Regions from separate parts of the Actinoplanes sp. NPDC049598 genome, predicted to be linked through region 1. Evidence: riboswitches for the same ligand, from Rfam matches in the RefSeq annotation. Region 1 holds a riboswitch; each other region holds the start of a gene.
The links. A riboswitch is a leader RNA that binds a small molecule or an ion and turns the genes downstream of it on or off. The one in region 1 is predicted to bind cobalamin.

Region 1 (4,632 bases):
TTCATCAAGGGTCCTTCCACGGGTCGGCGCCCGGAGGCGAGCCAGTTCCGTGGAAACAAGAACGGCCGCCTCAGGGCGGCCGTTCGGATTGCATGAGCAAGGGCGGGCCGCCTACGAGACGGGCCACCAGTTGGTCATGCGGTTGGTCACGCGATCACCCTAACGGCGCCGGGCAGCTTGCGCCACGACCAGCGGGGTGCGGCGGTGAACGCACAACCTGCCCATATGCCTGGAAGGCGCCGGGCACCCCCTCCCCTGGGCGGCCCGATCCAGCCGTTCGGCCGTTGTTTTCCGAGGTGGGCACGGTCAGCATCGTGAGCCACACACTCAGGCATGCGGAGGTGGGCCGTGGAGCGCCGAGTTCCCCTGAGCACGCGCGTGATCGCCGGCGCGACCCTGGAGGTCAGCACGATGGGCGGCTACAGCGTCCACGTCGGCGGCGACTACATCGGCTACGTGCACGCCGGCATCGGCGACCAGTGGCACGCCTACCGATGCCGCGGCGACGGTCCCGACGAATACCTGGGCCACTTCCGCATGGACGACGCGGTCGGCCGGATCACGCGGGCCTGACGGCTCACCGCAGCCACGTCACCATCTCGTCGAGCGGCTTGCGCCGGCTCGCCAGCTTCGCCGTCGGCACCGCCGGGTCGTCGGCCGCCCACCCCAGCGTCAGCACACCCGTCAGCGCGACGTCCGCCGAGAAGCCCACGATCCCGGCCAGCGCGGCCAGCTCCTCGGGCGGGGCCGGGCTGTAGAACCCGGTGGCCAGGCCCTCGTTCGCCGCCGCCAGCTGCAGCAGGGTGAGCAGCGCCCCGGCGTCGAACCACCAGAACGGCACCGGCCACGGGATCTCCTCGCCGGCACTGGCTTCGAGCTTGTCCTTCTCCGTGTAGCGCTCGTGGTACGACGCCTCACGGATCCCCAGCGCCAGCTGCACGGGCGCCTGCGAGATCCAGGGGTGGAAGCCGTGCTCCAGGTAGAACGGCTCGGCCACCGCGGCCAGCTCGGCCCGCCGGCCCGGATCGGTGACCACCGCGACGCGATGCCCCTGGGCGAAGCCGGCACTGGGCGCCCGGTGCACCATCCGGACGACCCGCTCGACGACCTCGTCCGGCACGGCCTCGGCCCGATAGTTGCGGACCATCCGCCGCCCGCGCAACACGTCCCGGAAATCCATCTCACGCCTCCCGGCGGCGGTGCTCGATCAGGCCGACCAGGTTGCCCTCGGAGTCGCGCAGGAAGGCCTGGACCTCCTCGCTGCCCGCGGGCCCGAGCCGGTCGTCCTCGTGGACGAAGATGACGTGCGGTTCGGACTCGACCGTCACGCCCGCCGCGCGCAGCCGCTCGACCACAGCCCGTACATCCTGGGCCTGGTAGTAATGCAGCGCCGAAGGCGCGCCCCGATCGAGCAGCAGCCGCTGCCCGTCGAGATCGAAGAAGACCAGCCCGGGCGGATCGAAGGTCGCCACCGGCTCGGCGCCCAGCAGGTCCCGGTAGAACGCGGTCGCCCGCGGCAGATCCGCCGCGTGTTGAGCTATCTGCGCTGCTCGCACGATGAGGCCTCCGTCCAGTTCAGACGACAGGCCGACCCTACCGTGAGGCGGAACGACACGCCCGGTATCAGCATCTGGTGTTGCTACTTGGCGGGCAGGCCCATATATGGTGTCTCACGCAGCTGGTTCGGCCGCTTCGTTTTCGGGGTGGCCGAGGCAAGAGGGAACCCGGTGTGAGTCCGGGACTGCCCCGCAGCGGTGAGTGGGAACGAAAGCCGTCACACAGCACTGGGTGCGAGCCTGGGAAGCGACGGCCGGTAGGAGCGTGCACGGCGCCCGCGAGTCCGAAGACCTGCCAGCGTGCCGTACGCCGACCGGTGTGCGGCGGTTGACGGCCGCGTGGGACGGCCGACGCCACGATGCGGGCTGGGCCGAGCCCGTCCGCCGGCGTGTCCCCGCGTGCCTTCATCAGGGCGAGGGAGCGCGGAGATGACAGTCATGCCGGAACAACGCCGGCACTCGATGCGGGTGCGCAAGCGCGACGGCGAATGGGAAACGGTCGACGTCAACAAGATCGTCAGAGCGGTCGAGCGCTGGGCCGGCGACCTCGATGAGGTCGACCCGCTGCGGGTGGCGACGAAGACCATCAGCGGGCTGTACGACGGCGCGACCACCGCGGAGCTCGACAAGCTCTCGATTCAGACGGCGGCCGAGCTGATCGGCGAGGAGCCGCAGTACTCGAAGTTGGCCGCCCGGCTGCTGGCCGCGTACGTCGACGAGGAGGTCCGGCTGCAGGGTGTGGCCGGCTTCAGCCAGTCGATCCGCTACGCCCACCAGCAGGGTCTGATCAGCGACGACACGGCCGCCTTCGTGGCCCGCCACGCCCGCGAGCTGGACGAGGCGATCGACGCCGGCGCGGACCGGCGCTTCGAGTACTTCGGGCTGCGCACGGTGGCCGACCGCTATCTTCTGCGGCACCCGATGTCGCGGGAGGTGGTCGAGACCCCGCAGTACTGGCTGCTGCGCGTTGCGTGCGGACTGTCCACAACGGCCGAGGAGGCCATCGGTTTCTACCGGCTGATGGCGAGCCTCGCCTACCTGCCGAGTTCGCCGACGCTGTTCAACTCGGGCACGCGCCACACGCAGATGTCGTCGTGCTTCCTGGTCGACTCGCCGCGGGACGAGCTCGACTCGATCTACCAGCGCTACCACCAGGTGGCCAAGCTGTCGAAGTTCTCCGGTGGGATCGGCATCTCGTGGAGCCGGATCCGGGGCCGGGGCGCGCTGATCCGCGGCACCAACGGCAAGTCGAACGGCATCGTGCCGTTCCTCAAGACGCTCGACGCGGGTGTGGCGGCGGTCAACCAGGGCGGCCGGCGCAAGGGCGCGGCCTGTGTCTATCTCGAGCCGTGGCACCCGGATGTCGAGGAGTTCCTGGAGCTGCGGGACAACACCGGCGAGGAGTCGCGCCGCACGCACAATCTGAACCTGGCCAACTGGCTCCCGGACGAGTTCATGCGCCGGGTCGAAGCCGACGGCGACTGGTCGCTGGTCGATCCCTCGGACGCGCCGGAACTGCCCGACCTGTTCGGCGAGGAGTTCGATCTCGCCTACCGGGCCGCCGAGAAGAAGGCGGTCAAGACCGTCAAGGCCCGGGAGCTGTACGGGCGGATGATGCGCACGCTCGCGCAGACCGGCAACGGCTGGATGACGTTCAAGGACCGCTCGAACGCGCTGTCCAACCAGACCGGCGCCCCCGGCAACACCATCCACCTGTCGAACCTGTGCACCGAGATCCTCGAGGTCAACTCGGACGACGAGACCGCGGTGTGCAACCTCGGCTCGGTCAACCTGGGCGCGCACCTCACCGACTCCGGGGTCGACTGGGCGAAGCTGCGGGACACCGTGCGTACGGCCGTGGTGTTCCTGGACCGGGTCATCGACATCAACTTCTACCCGTCGGCCCAGGCCGAGAGGTCGAACCCGCGCTGGCGGCCGATCGGGCTGGGGCTGATGGGCCTGCAGGACGCGTTCTTCCGGCTGCGCCTGCCGTTCGACTCGCCGGCCGCGCGGGAGCTGTCGACGCGCGTCCAGGAGGAGATCTTCCTGACCGCGCTCGAGTCGAGCGTGGCCCTGGCCGAGCAGTTCGGGCCGCACCCGGCCTATCCGGAGACCCGCGCGGCCCGCGGCGAGCTGCATCACGAGTTGTGGGGCGCCACCGCGGTCCAGACCGAGCGGTGGGCCGCGCTCAAGGGCCGGATCGCCGAGCACGGGCTGCGGAACTCGCTGATGATCGCGATCGCGCCGACGGCCACCATCGCGTCGATCGCCGGCTGCTACGAGTGCATCGAGCCGCAGGTGTCGAACCTGTTCAAGCGCGAGACCATGTCCGGCGAGTTCCTGCAGATCAACACGTATCTGGTGCGGGAGCTGAAGGCGCGCGGCATGTGGACGGCGGCGATCCGGGAGCAGATCAAGCGGGCCGAGGGCTCGGTCCAGGCGATCGGCGAGCTGCCGGCGGACGTGCGCGAGCTGTTCCGTACGGCCTGGGAACTGCCCCAGAAGGCCCTCATCGAGCTGGCCGCCGCCCGCGCGCCCTACATCGACCAGTCCCAGTCCTTGAACCTGTTCCTGGCCGCGCCGACCATCGGCAAGCTGTCGTCGATGTACCTCTACGCCTGGAAGGCCGGGCTGAAGACCACCTATTACCTGCGCTCGCGGCCGGCGACACGCATCCAGCAGGCGACGGTCTCCGTCGCCCCGGCGCTCACCGCGGCCGAAGCCTGCTCCCTGGAAAACCCCGAGTCATGTGAGGCCTGCCAGTAATGCTGCTCGATCCCGGAATGGACCTGACCCTGCGGCCGATGAAGTACCCGCACTTCTTCGACCGGTTCAAGGACGCCATCAAGAACACCTGGACCGTCGAGGAGGTCGACCTGCACAGCGACCTCGCCGACCTTCAGCGGCTGTCGCCGGCCGAGCAGCATCTCGTGTCGCGGCTCGTGGCGTTCTTCGCCACCGGGGACACCATTGTCGCCAACAATCTCGTGCTCAACCTCTACCAGCACGTCAACTCGCCCGAGGGCCGCCTCTATCTGTCGCGGCAGCTGTTCGAGGAGGCCGTGCACGTCCAGTT
Region 2 (4,632 bases), on a different contig from region 1:
GGAATCCGGAAACCACGATCACGGCCTCCTGGAAGGTTCCAGGTCATTCGCGGCATCAGGCGGCCCGGCGCTGCGGGGTGGCGGCCCGCGCCTCGAGGGCGTCGAGCGGCATCAGGTCGGCCTCGAGGGCGGTGGCCAGCCGGCCGGCGAGGTTGAGCCGGATGGGGCCGGCCTCGCAGTCGACGACCACGGTGGAGACTCCGGCGAGCAGCGGCGCGACCGAGACCGGGTCGGGCCCACTGGTGGCCCGGCCGTCGGTGACGACGATCAGCAGCGGCCGGCGGCGCGGGTCGCGGCGGCGCTCGGTGGCGATGGTCGCGGCGGCCGTACGCAGCCCCGCGGCGAGCGGCGTACGCCCCCCGGTCCGAAGGCTCGCCAGCCGCATGACACCCACCTCATGGCTGGAGGTCGGCGCCAGCACCTGCTCGGCCTCATGCCCCCGGAACGTGATCATCCCGATCCGGTCCCGCCGCTGGTAGGCGTCCCGCAGCAACGACAGCACGGCCGTCTTGACGATGGTCATCCGCTTGCGCGCCGCCATCGACCCGGACGCGTCCACGACGAACAGCACAAGATTCGCCTCCCGCCCGACGTGGACCGCCTCTCGCAAATCCCGGGGGTCGACAGCCCGCGAGCGACTCACCAGGGCGCTGTCGGTGCCCCCCAAGCGCCCGATTCCGGCAGCAGCCGCAGCCGCCTCCCGAATCCCAGCGCCATCGCTTCTCACACGCCTGGCCCCGCCGAGATCGACACCCGAGTCGACCTCCGTGCGCGAGCCAAGGTCCACAGCGGGGCCGGTTCCTTGATCGGCGGCGCGACGGTGGAGGGCGGCGCGGAGAGTGGCCGGCAGATGTGGGGCGCCGGCGAGCTTGCCCTGCGGGACGCGGGAGCCGACGACCCGGCCCCGGCGCGCGTAGGCCGGGGAGCGCTTCCCGGCATGGCCGCCCACACCACGACGGGCAATGCTGAGATTCCGGGTGCGGAAGGCGGCGCCGGTGGCGGCCGGTGCCTGGGCGGCGGCTTCCTGCTTCTGCTGCGGGCCGTCGGCCGGCGTACCCGGGGCCGGGGCGCTGCCGTTCGGCGGGGGCGCGGAGCCGCCGCCGTCCTGCTGGGGGGCGGGGCCGCGGTCGTCCGGGCCGGGACCGCCGTCGCCGGGGCCGCCGCCGGACGGTGGCGGGTCGTCGTCGGGGTCGGGGCCGTCGCCGTCCTGCTCCTCGGCCTGACGTTGCTCCTCGGCGCGCTCCTGTTCGGCGCGTTCCTGCTCCAGACGCTCCTGCTCGAGCCGCTCCTGCTCCTGGCGCTCCGCCTCGGCCAGGGCCTCGTCCAGCTTTTCCTCATCGGTGCCGGGCGGGTCGAGCGGGTCGCGGCGGCGGCGGTGCGGGAGGGCGAGGCGGGCGGCGTCGCGTACGTCATCGGCGGTGACCACATCGCGGCCGTGCCAAGCCGCCAGGGCGACCGCGCAGCGGGCGACCACGATGTCGGCGCGCATCCCGTCGACGCCGTAGGCCAGGCAGACCCGGGCGATCCGGTCAAGCTCCGGGTCGGGCAGGGCGACATGGGACAGCCGGTCCCGCGCGGTCCTGATCCGGGCCGCCAACTCGCGCTCCTCGGCGGCGAAGCGGGCCGCGAAACCCGCCGGGTCCGCCTCGTAGGCCAGGCGCCGCCGCACCACCTCGGCCCGGTCGGTCGCGTCGCGCGGCGCGGCCACCGTCACGACCAGGCCGAACCGGTCGACGAGCTGCGGGCGCGGTTCGCCCTCCTCCGGGTTCATGGTGCCGACCAGCAGGAAGCGGGCCGCGTGCTTGACCGAGACACCGTCACGCTCGACGTGGGCCCGGCCCATGGCGGCCGCGTCCAGCAGCAGGTCGACCAGATGGTCCGGGAGCAGGTTGACCTCGTCGACGTAGAGGACGCCACGGTGCGCGCCGGCCAGCAGCCCCGGCTCGTACGCCTTGACCCCGTCGGCCAGCGCCCGCTGAATGTCCAGCGTGCCCACCACGCGGTCCTCGGTCGCCCCGACCGGCAGCTCGACCAGCGACGCCGGCCGGCGGAAGCTCGGGCTGTCCAGCGCGTGCGGCCCGTCCGGGCAGTCGGGGTCCGGCGCGGCCGGATCGCAGGCGAACCGGCATCCCCGCACGACGGCGACCTCCGGCAGCAGCGCGGCCAGGGCCCGGACGATGGTGCTCTTGGCGGTGCCCTTCTCCCCCCGGACCAGCACCCCGCCGACAGCGGGCGAAACGGCCGTGAGCAGGAGCGCAAGTCGAAGGTCGGCCATGCCGACAACGGCCGGGAACGGGTACGGCGTCACGCGGATCCCTTCTGTGCGGGTGTCCACGCCCACACGATGAGTGACACGAGCGGCCGGAGTCTCCTGACTCCCGGATCAGCGCTCCCCGCACGCCTTCCAGCCTGGCCGGCCGTGGCTACTCGACGGATCGCTCCCCGGTCACAGTGGCGGGACCGCCCCGGACTCGCACCGGGTTCCTCCGCAACCGCTCCCCGCAACTCTTTCCTACCGCCGACCACCCCGTCAACGCGGGGTGATTTCCACCGCTCCGCCCACGCCGGCCCCAGGAGCCGCTCCCCCCGTGGTGCTCCGCGCCGATCAACCTCCCGCCCGCCGCGCCACCCGCAGCCGGGGCGGCTGGCAACGGGGGCGGCTGGCAACGGGGCGGCTCGCAACGGGGGGCGGCGGCGCAGGCGGCCGCCGAGTGGACCGGGCGCCTTCGGCCGCCCCTCGGTGGCGCGGTCGAAGGCAGGTCTTGGTACGGGCGGCGGCGCGGCGCGGCGGGGAGCGGGCACGGCGTGGCGCGGCGTGGCACGGCACGGCGGGGCACGGCGCGGTCGGGGCGCGGCATGGCAGAGCGCTGTGCGGCACGGCGCTGCGCAGTGTGGGCGCGGAGCGGGGCTGCGCGGGCACGGCGGGGCACGGCGTGGTCGGGCCGCGGCACGACAGAGCGCTGTGCGGCACGGCGCTGCGCGGTGAGCGCGCGGAGCGGCGCTGCGCGGTGAGGGCGCGGAGCGGCGCTGCGCGGTGAGGGCGCGGCACGGCCCGGCAGGGCGGGCGCGGCGCGCGAGCGCGCGGCACGGCGCTGCGGGTCACGTCCGCTGGCGTGGTGTAGGAGCTGGCCATCGCTGATCCGTGTGGGTTGATGCTAAGTGGCGATTCCGACGGGTTGGTCGGATTCGGTGTCCTGGCCGGCGGTCAGGGGTGTGTGTGAGGCGGGCTCTGCGAAGGATCTCGAGGCCCACCGTGTAGCGGCGTCCTTCGGTCCATTCGTCGGTCTGTTTGGCGAGCACGGCGCTACGCAGACGAAGCGCGGCGGAGGGCTGCGCGGTCGGGGCGCGGCACGGCAGAGGGGGCGCGGTGCCGGCGGGACGAGGAAGGGCGCTGCGCGGGCGGGGCGCGACGAGGCGAGGCGCGATGCGGTGCGATGCGATGCGATGCGATGCGATGCGGTGCGATGCGATGCGATGCGATGCGGTGCGACACGGCAGAGCGGAGCGCGGTGCGGCGCGACCGGGCGCGACACGGCAAAGGGGGCGCGGTGTGGGCGGGACGCGGAAGGGCGCTGCGCGGGCGGGGCGCGGCAGGGCACGGCAGGGCGGGGCGGGTCGCGGCGGGGCGGGGCGGGACGGGGCGCGGCGTCCTGGGTCTGAGTCGTGAGAAGTGCGGTGGGTGGGCACTAGGTTGGGACAGGGCAGGGCGCTCGACTGGGAGGCTGCGCATGGACGTCGTGATCGGGATTGATACCGGGACCACCGCTACGAAAGGGGTGGCGGCCGGGCCCGACGGGCAGTTGCGTGCGCTGGTCAGCGTTCACTATCCGCTTTCCGTGCCGGGGCCGGGGCGGGCCGAGCTCGACCCGGGGCAGCTGCGTGACGCGGCGGTGAAAGCGCTGGTCGACGTGGCCGCGGCCTGTCACGAGCAGGGCGACCGGGTGGTCGCGGTCAGTCTGAGCGCATTCCTGCACGCGCTGGTCCCGATGGACGGCGCCGGGGAGCTGCTCGGGCCGCTCGTCACGTGGGCCGACGGGCGGGCCGGCAAGCAGTGCGACGACATCATCGAAGCCGGTCTCGGGAAGAAGCTTCAGGCCCGCACGGGCACGCCCGTGCACCCGATGTCGCCGCTGACCAAGCTGGCCTGGTGGCGCGAGAACGACCCGTCGACCTTGCGGGAGACGCCGCGGTGGGGCGGGGTGAAGGAGCTCGTGCTGGCGGCGGTGGCCGACGAGCCGTACCTCCTGGATCTGTCCGTCGCCTCCGGCACGGGCCTGTACGACATCCACGAGCGGCGGTGGGACGCGGAGGCCCTGGAGATCGCCGGGGTGAGGTCGTCGCAGCTGGCCGAGGTCGTCAGCACCACCCGGCAACTGCGCCTGCGGGCCGAGGTGGCCCGGGCGGCCGGTCTCGACCCGGCCACCCCGCTGATCATCGGCGCCGCCGACGGCCCGCTGGCCAACCTCGGTGTGGGGGCCACGCCGGCCGGCGTCGCGGCGATCTCGCTCGGCACCAGCGGCGCGCTGCGCACGGTGGTCGACCGGCCCACGGCCGACAAGGCGGGCCGGCTGTTCTGTTACGCGCTCACCGACGACCGCTGGGTGATCGGGGGCGCGGTGAACAACGCCGGCT
Region 3 (4,632 bases), on a different contig from region 1:
ACTTGCCGGCGCCGTTCGGACCGATCACGGTGACCCACTCGCCGCGGTCGACGTCGAGGTCGACGCCCTCCACGATGGGCGTGCCGTCGAGGCTGACCCGCAGGTCCGTAACCCGGATCGCGGTCACGAGGCGGCCGCCTGGCGGCTGGTGCGCAACACGACGATGAAGAACGGGGCGCCGAAGAAGGCGGTGACGACGCCGATCGGGATCTCGGCCTGACCCCCGGCGGTACGCGCCAGCAGGTCGGCCAAGGCCAGAAAGGCGCCTCCGAAGAGCACCGACAGCGGCAGGATCGAGCGGTAGCTCGGGCCGGCGAGCAGGCGCATCGTGTGCGGCACGATGATGCCCACGAAGCCGATCAGGCCGGAGACCGAGACCGCCGCCGCCGTGCCGAGCGAGGCGGCGACAATCAGCAGGTAACGGGACCGCTGGGGATGCAGGCCGAGCGCGCTCGCCTCCTCGTCGCCGACGGTGAGCACGTCGAGCTCACGCCGCTGGGACAGGACGATCACACCGGTCACCACCGCGTACGGAAGCATGACCAGCACGTCGTGCCAGCCGGCGGTGGCGAGCCGGCCCAGCAACCAGGAGTAGACCTCGCGCAGCGTTTCCACATGCTGCTGCATCAGATAGGTCTGCCCCGCGGCCAGGAACGACGACACCGCGACGCCGGAGAGGATCAGCGTCGACGGTGTGCGGTCGCGGCCCCCGGCCGCGCCGAGCAGCCAGGTCAGGGCGACGGCCAGCAGCGCGCCGGCGAAGGCGGCCACCGGCACGCCGAAGGGCAGGTTCGCGGTCGCGTCACCGCCCGTGGTGCCGGCCCGCAGCGAGATCACCGCGGTCACACCCAGCCCGGCCCCGGCCGCGACGCCGAGCAGGTGCGGGTCGGCCAGCGGATTGCGGAAGACGCCCTGGTAGGCCGCGCCGGCCAGGGACAGCATCCCGCCCACGAGCAGACCCAGCACGACCCGGGGCAGCCGCAGCTCGGTGAGGATGGCGATCTCACGGTCGGTGAGCCCGCTGTGCAGGTGCACGCCCGGGATCAGATTGAGCAGCTCCAGGATGACACCGGCCGGTGGCAGCGGAACCGACCCGAAGGCCAGCCCCGCCACCAGCGCGACGAGAACCGCGGCGGTACCTCCGAGGAGCCAGGCGGGCCGGAGACCGGCCGGTCTCACGCCGGGACCTTGGCCACCGCATCGGCGATGGAGCGGGCGAGGTCGACGGTGCGCGGCCCCCAGCGGGAGGCGATGTCGTCGTCCAGGGCGAAGACCTGGCCGGCCTTGACCGCCGTGACACTGCTCCAGCCCGTACGCTTCGCGACCGTCGCCGCCGACTGCTGACAGCACTTGCTGTCGGCCAGGAAGATCGTGTCCGGACTGGACTTGACGATCGCCTCCTGCGAGAGCTGCGGATATCCGCCCTTGGCGCCGTCGGCGTCGGCCGGGTCGGCGATGTTCGTCAGGCCGAACAGCGAGAAGACCGACCCGATGAACGTCCTGGACGTGACGGTGTAGAAGGTCGGATCCAGCTCGTAGTAGTAACTGAGCGGCTTCGACCGCTTCGGCACGCCGGCCACGATCTTCTCGATGTCGGACGCCATCCGCTCGGTCACCGCGGTCGCCTCGGCGCCGTGCCCGGTCAGCGTGCCGAGCTGCTTGATCTGCTCATAGGTCTGGTCGAGGCTCGCGGTGGCCGGCGTCTTGAAGACCGGAATCTTCAGCTTGTCCAGCTGCGCGACGACCTTGTCGATGTCGTCGGAGAGGACGACGAGGTCGGGATTCTTGGCCGCGATCGCCTCGGCGTTGGGCTTGAAGGCGGAAAGGTTGCTCTTGGGGGCGTCGGCCGGGTACGTCGACTGGTCGTCGACCGCCGTGACCTGCGGTCCGGCGCCGATCGCGAACAGCATCTCGGTCGCGGTGGGCGAGAGCGAGACGATCTTCTCGGGACGGGCGCCGAGGGTGAGACCACTGACGGTCACCGGGTACGAGGCGCCGGCGCTGGGCGTGGTGCTCGCCGGCGGAGTGTCGTCGCCGCTGTCGCCGCACCCGCCGGCGAGCAGCAGAGCGGTCGCCAGGGCGGCGGTGAGCATGCGTTTCATGAGGTCCTCCGGTCGGCCGGGTGCGTGGCCGACGGGTCGTCGGCCGGGTGCTTCGCCGACAGGGCCCCGGGGGCGTTCCGTCCGCGAGGCGCCCCTCCCCGGGAGCGCTTGATCGCGACCGCACCCAGGCGACCTGGCTCGGCCCTTGAAGGGCCTCACAGTTGCGGGACAGCGCCGGGTTCGCACCGGCTTCGCTGAGATGCGGTCCTTCCGACGCTAACTCACGCCGGGGTTCCGACCTTACTTCTCCACACTCTTGGGCTCGGCCTCCGCCTTGACCTCGTCCTTGTCTTCCGCCTCGGCCTTCTCCTCCGCCGGGGCCGCGCGGTCGCCGGCCGCCGCCGCGTCCTCGTCGCCGGCCAGGGCGGCGCGCAGCCGCTGTTTCTCCGCCGTGCGGCGGGAGGCGACGCCGACGAGCTGCTCGTTCATCTGGTTACGCCAGGTGGCGAGCAGGAAGTACGACGCGACGGCCGAGACGACCAGCGCCACCATGGCCCGGACCAGGAAGTTGAGCGGCACCGGCAGAAGCGCCGCGAAGACGACCACGAACAGGCCGAGGCGGCCCAGCGAGTACTTGACGGCGGGGTTCATGACTTCTCTCTCTAGCCCGTGCGGTGGTCGAGCCACCGCAGGCCGTAGAACCAGATCAGGCAATAGACGACCGTGGCCCCGAAGGCCCCGAGGAGCCCGCTGACCAGGGTGGGGAACTCGAACTGGGACGACGCGAAGCCGGCCAGGGTCATCCCGGCGGCCACGCCGAAGCCGGTGGCCAGCAGCGCGACCACGACCCGGGGGGCGCCGAAGCCCTCGGCCCGGAACTCCTCGACGAACAGCCACACCGGAAGGATCACGGCGAGCCAGCCGCTCGTGTGCCCGAACTCGGAGACGTGCGTCAGCGACAGGACCGCCTCGAGCAGGAGCAGCACGACGGCGCCGGTGACCAGCCCGGCCATCGCGGTGCCGAGCAGGTCACCGATCGTGGCCAGGCGTCCGCTGGCATCGCGGCGCGGGCGGCGCGCACTCTTCGTATCCGACATGACAACAAGCAGGGTACGCGCTTGTCAGGCCCAGACCTTCTGCGGCTCGGCCCGGCGGCTCGCAAGCGTGGGCGCCTTCTCGTACTCCCGGACCACCTCGTAGCGCGTGTTGCGCTCGACCGGCTGGAAGCCGGCGTCCCAGATGAGGTTGAGCAGGTCGTCACGGTGCATCGTGTGCGGCGTGCCGTACGAGTCGGCATCGTGGGTGATCTTGTATTCCACCACCGAACCGTCCAAATCGTCCGCTCCGAAGTTGAGCGACAGCTGGGCCACCGACAGGCCGTGCATGACCCAGAAGCACTTCACGTGGGGCACGTTGTCGAACATCAGCCGCGAGACGGCGAACGTCTTGAGCGACTCGGCCGGGGCGGCCATCGTGGTCCGTGACTGGATGCGGTTACGGACCTTGCCGTCCTGCGAGTCGACGAAGTCGTGCTGGTAGCGCAGCGGGATGAAGACGGCGAAGCCACCGGTCTCGTCCTGCAGCTCGCGCAGGCGCATCACGTGGTCGACGCGGTGCCGCGGCTCCTCGATGTGGCCGTAGAGCATGGTGGCCGGCGTCTTCATGCCCTTGGCGTGGGCGAGCCGGTGGATGCGCGACCAGTCTTCCCAATGGGTGTCGTGGTCGACGATGTGCTGCCGGACCTCCCAGTCGAAGATCTCGGCGCCGCCACCGGTCAGCGACTCCAGCCCGGCGTCCATCAGCTCGTCGAGGATCTCGCTCGCCGGTAGGCCGCTGATCTTCTCGAACCACTGCACCTCGGTCGCGGTGAAGCACTTGAGCTTCACGTCGGGCAGCGCGGCTTTCAGCTCGCGCAGCACCTTGGGGTAGTAACGCCAGGGCAGGCTGGGGTGCAGGCCGTTGACGATGTGCAGCTCGGTGAGCTGCTCGTCCTGCATCTCCTTGGCCTTCGCCACGGCCTCGTCGATGCGCATGGTGTACGCATCCTTCTCGCCCGGCTTGCGCTGGAAAGAGCAGTACGCACAGCTGGCCGAGCACACGTTGGTCAGGTTGAGGTGGCGGTTGACGTTGAACATCACACGATCACCGTTGAGCTCGGTGCGCTTGTGGTGGGCGAGCCGGCCGAGCCAGGCGAGGTCATCGCTCGCGTACAGCGCCTCGCCGTCGGCCCGGGTGAGTCTCTCACCTGCGTAGACCTTGGCCTCGAGCTCGCGCTTCAAGCCGGCGTCCATGTGTGCCCCTCTCGCTTACCTCGCCGTCGAGGGTACGGCTCGCCTCCGACAGGAATCTCCGGGCGGGGTGTCGATCATGCCGCCGTAACCCGGATTCCCAGTCTTCTTTCATCTGGGATCAATCGACAGGAATGCGAGACGTGAGGTATCACATTAGGGGGGAACGACGAGCGGCGCTCCGGCGTCGCGGTGGACGGGGAGCACATGGCGACAGCACGACTCGGTTCTCGGCGATCGCGCCCGTGGTGGCGCCCCGTCGTGTATTCAGCCGTGGCCGCGATCGTCACGACCTTTCTGAC

Region 2: it holds a riboswitch for cobalamin, as region 1 does, so the genes downstream of both, AB0J66_RS49470 (VWA domain-containing protein) here and AB0J66_RS43525 (ribonucleoside-diphosphate reductase subunit alpha) in region 1, are expected to answer to the same signal.
Region 3: it holds a riboswitch for cobalamin, as region 1 does, so the genes downstream of both, AB0J66_RS42090 (ABC transporter substrate-binding protein) here and AB0J66_RS43525 (ribonucleoside-diphosphate reductase subunit alpha) in region 1, are expected to answer to the same signal.

The regions. Positions count from the first base shown of each region.
Region 1 covers NZ_JBFAOX010000033.1:57,466-62,097, forward strand. Annotated here, with positions in the region: gene trpD (anthranilate phosphoribosyltransferase) at 1-5, opposite strand, end outside; gene AB0J66_RS43510 (hypothetical protein) at 349-573, shown strand; gene AB0J66_RS43515 (nitroreductase family protein) at 578-1,180, opposite strand; gene AB0J66_RS43520 (VOC family protein) at 1,182-1,556, opposite strand; cobalamin riboswitch at 1,663-1,871, shown strand; gene AB0J66_RS43525 (ribonucleoside-diphosphate reductase subunit alpha) at 1,986-4,322, shown strand; gene AB0J66_RS43530 (ribonucleotide-diphosphate reductase subunit beta) at 4,322-4,632, shown strand, end outside.
Region 2 covers NZ_JBFAOX010000057.1:1,826-6,457, reverse strand. Annotated here, with positions in the region: gene AB0J66_RS49470 (VWA domain-containing protein) at 56-2,275, opposite strand; cobalamin riboswitch at 2,365-2,487, opposite strand; partial or broken gene AB0J66_RS49465 (hypothetical protein) at 3,100-3,324, opposite strand; gene AB0J66_RS49460 (gluconokinase) at 3,729-4,632, shown strand, end outside.
Region 3 covers NZ_JBFAOX010000030.1:68,413-73,044, reverse strand. Annotated here, with positions in the region: gene AB0J66_RS42100 (ABC transporter ATP-binding protein) at 1-127, opposite strand, end outside; gene AB0J66_RS42095 (iron ABC transporter permease) at 124-1,179, opposite strand; gene AB0J66_RS42090 (ABC transporter substrate-binding protein) at 1,176-2,102, opposite strand; cobalamin riboswitch at 2,212-2,348, opposite strand; gene AB0J66_RS42085 (DUF4229 domain-containing protein) at 2,343-2,693, opposite strand; gene AB0J66_RS42080 (hypothetical protein) at 2,705-3,139, opposite strand; gene mqnE (aminofutalosine synthase MqnE) at 3,164-4,333, opposite strand; gene AB0J66_RS42070 (NlpC/P60 family protein) at 4,592-4,632, shown strand, end outside.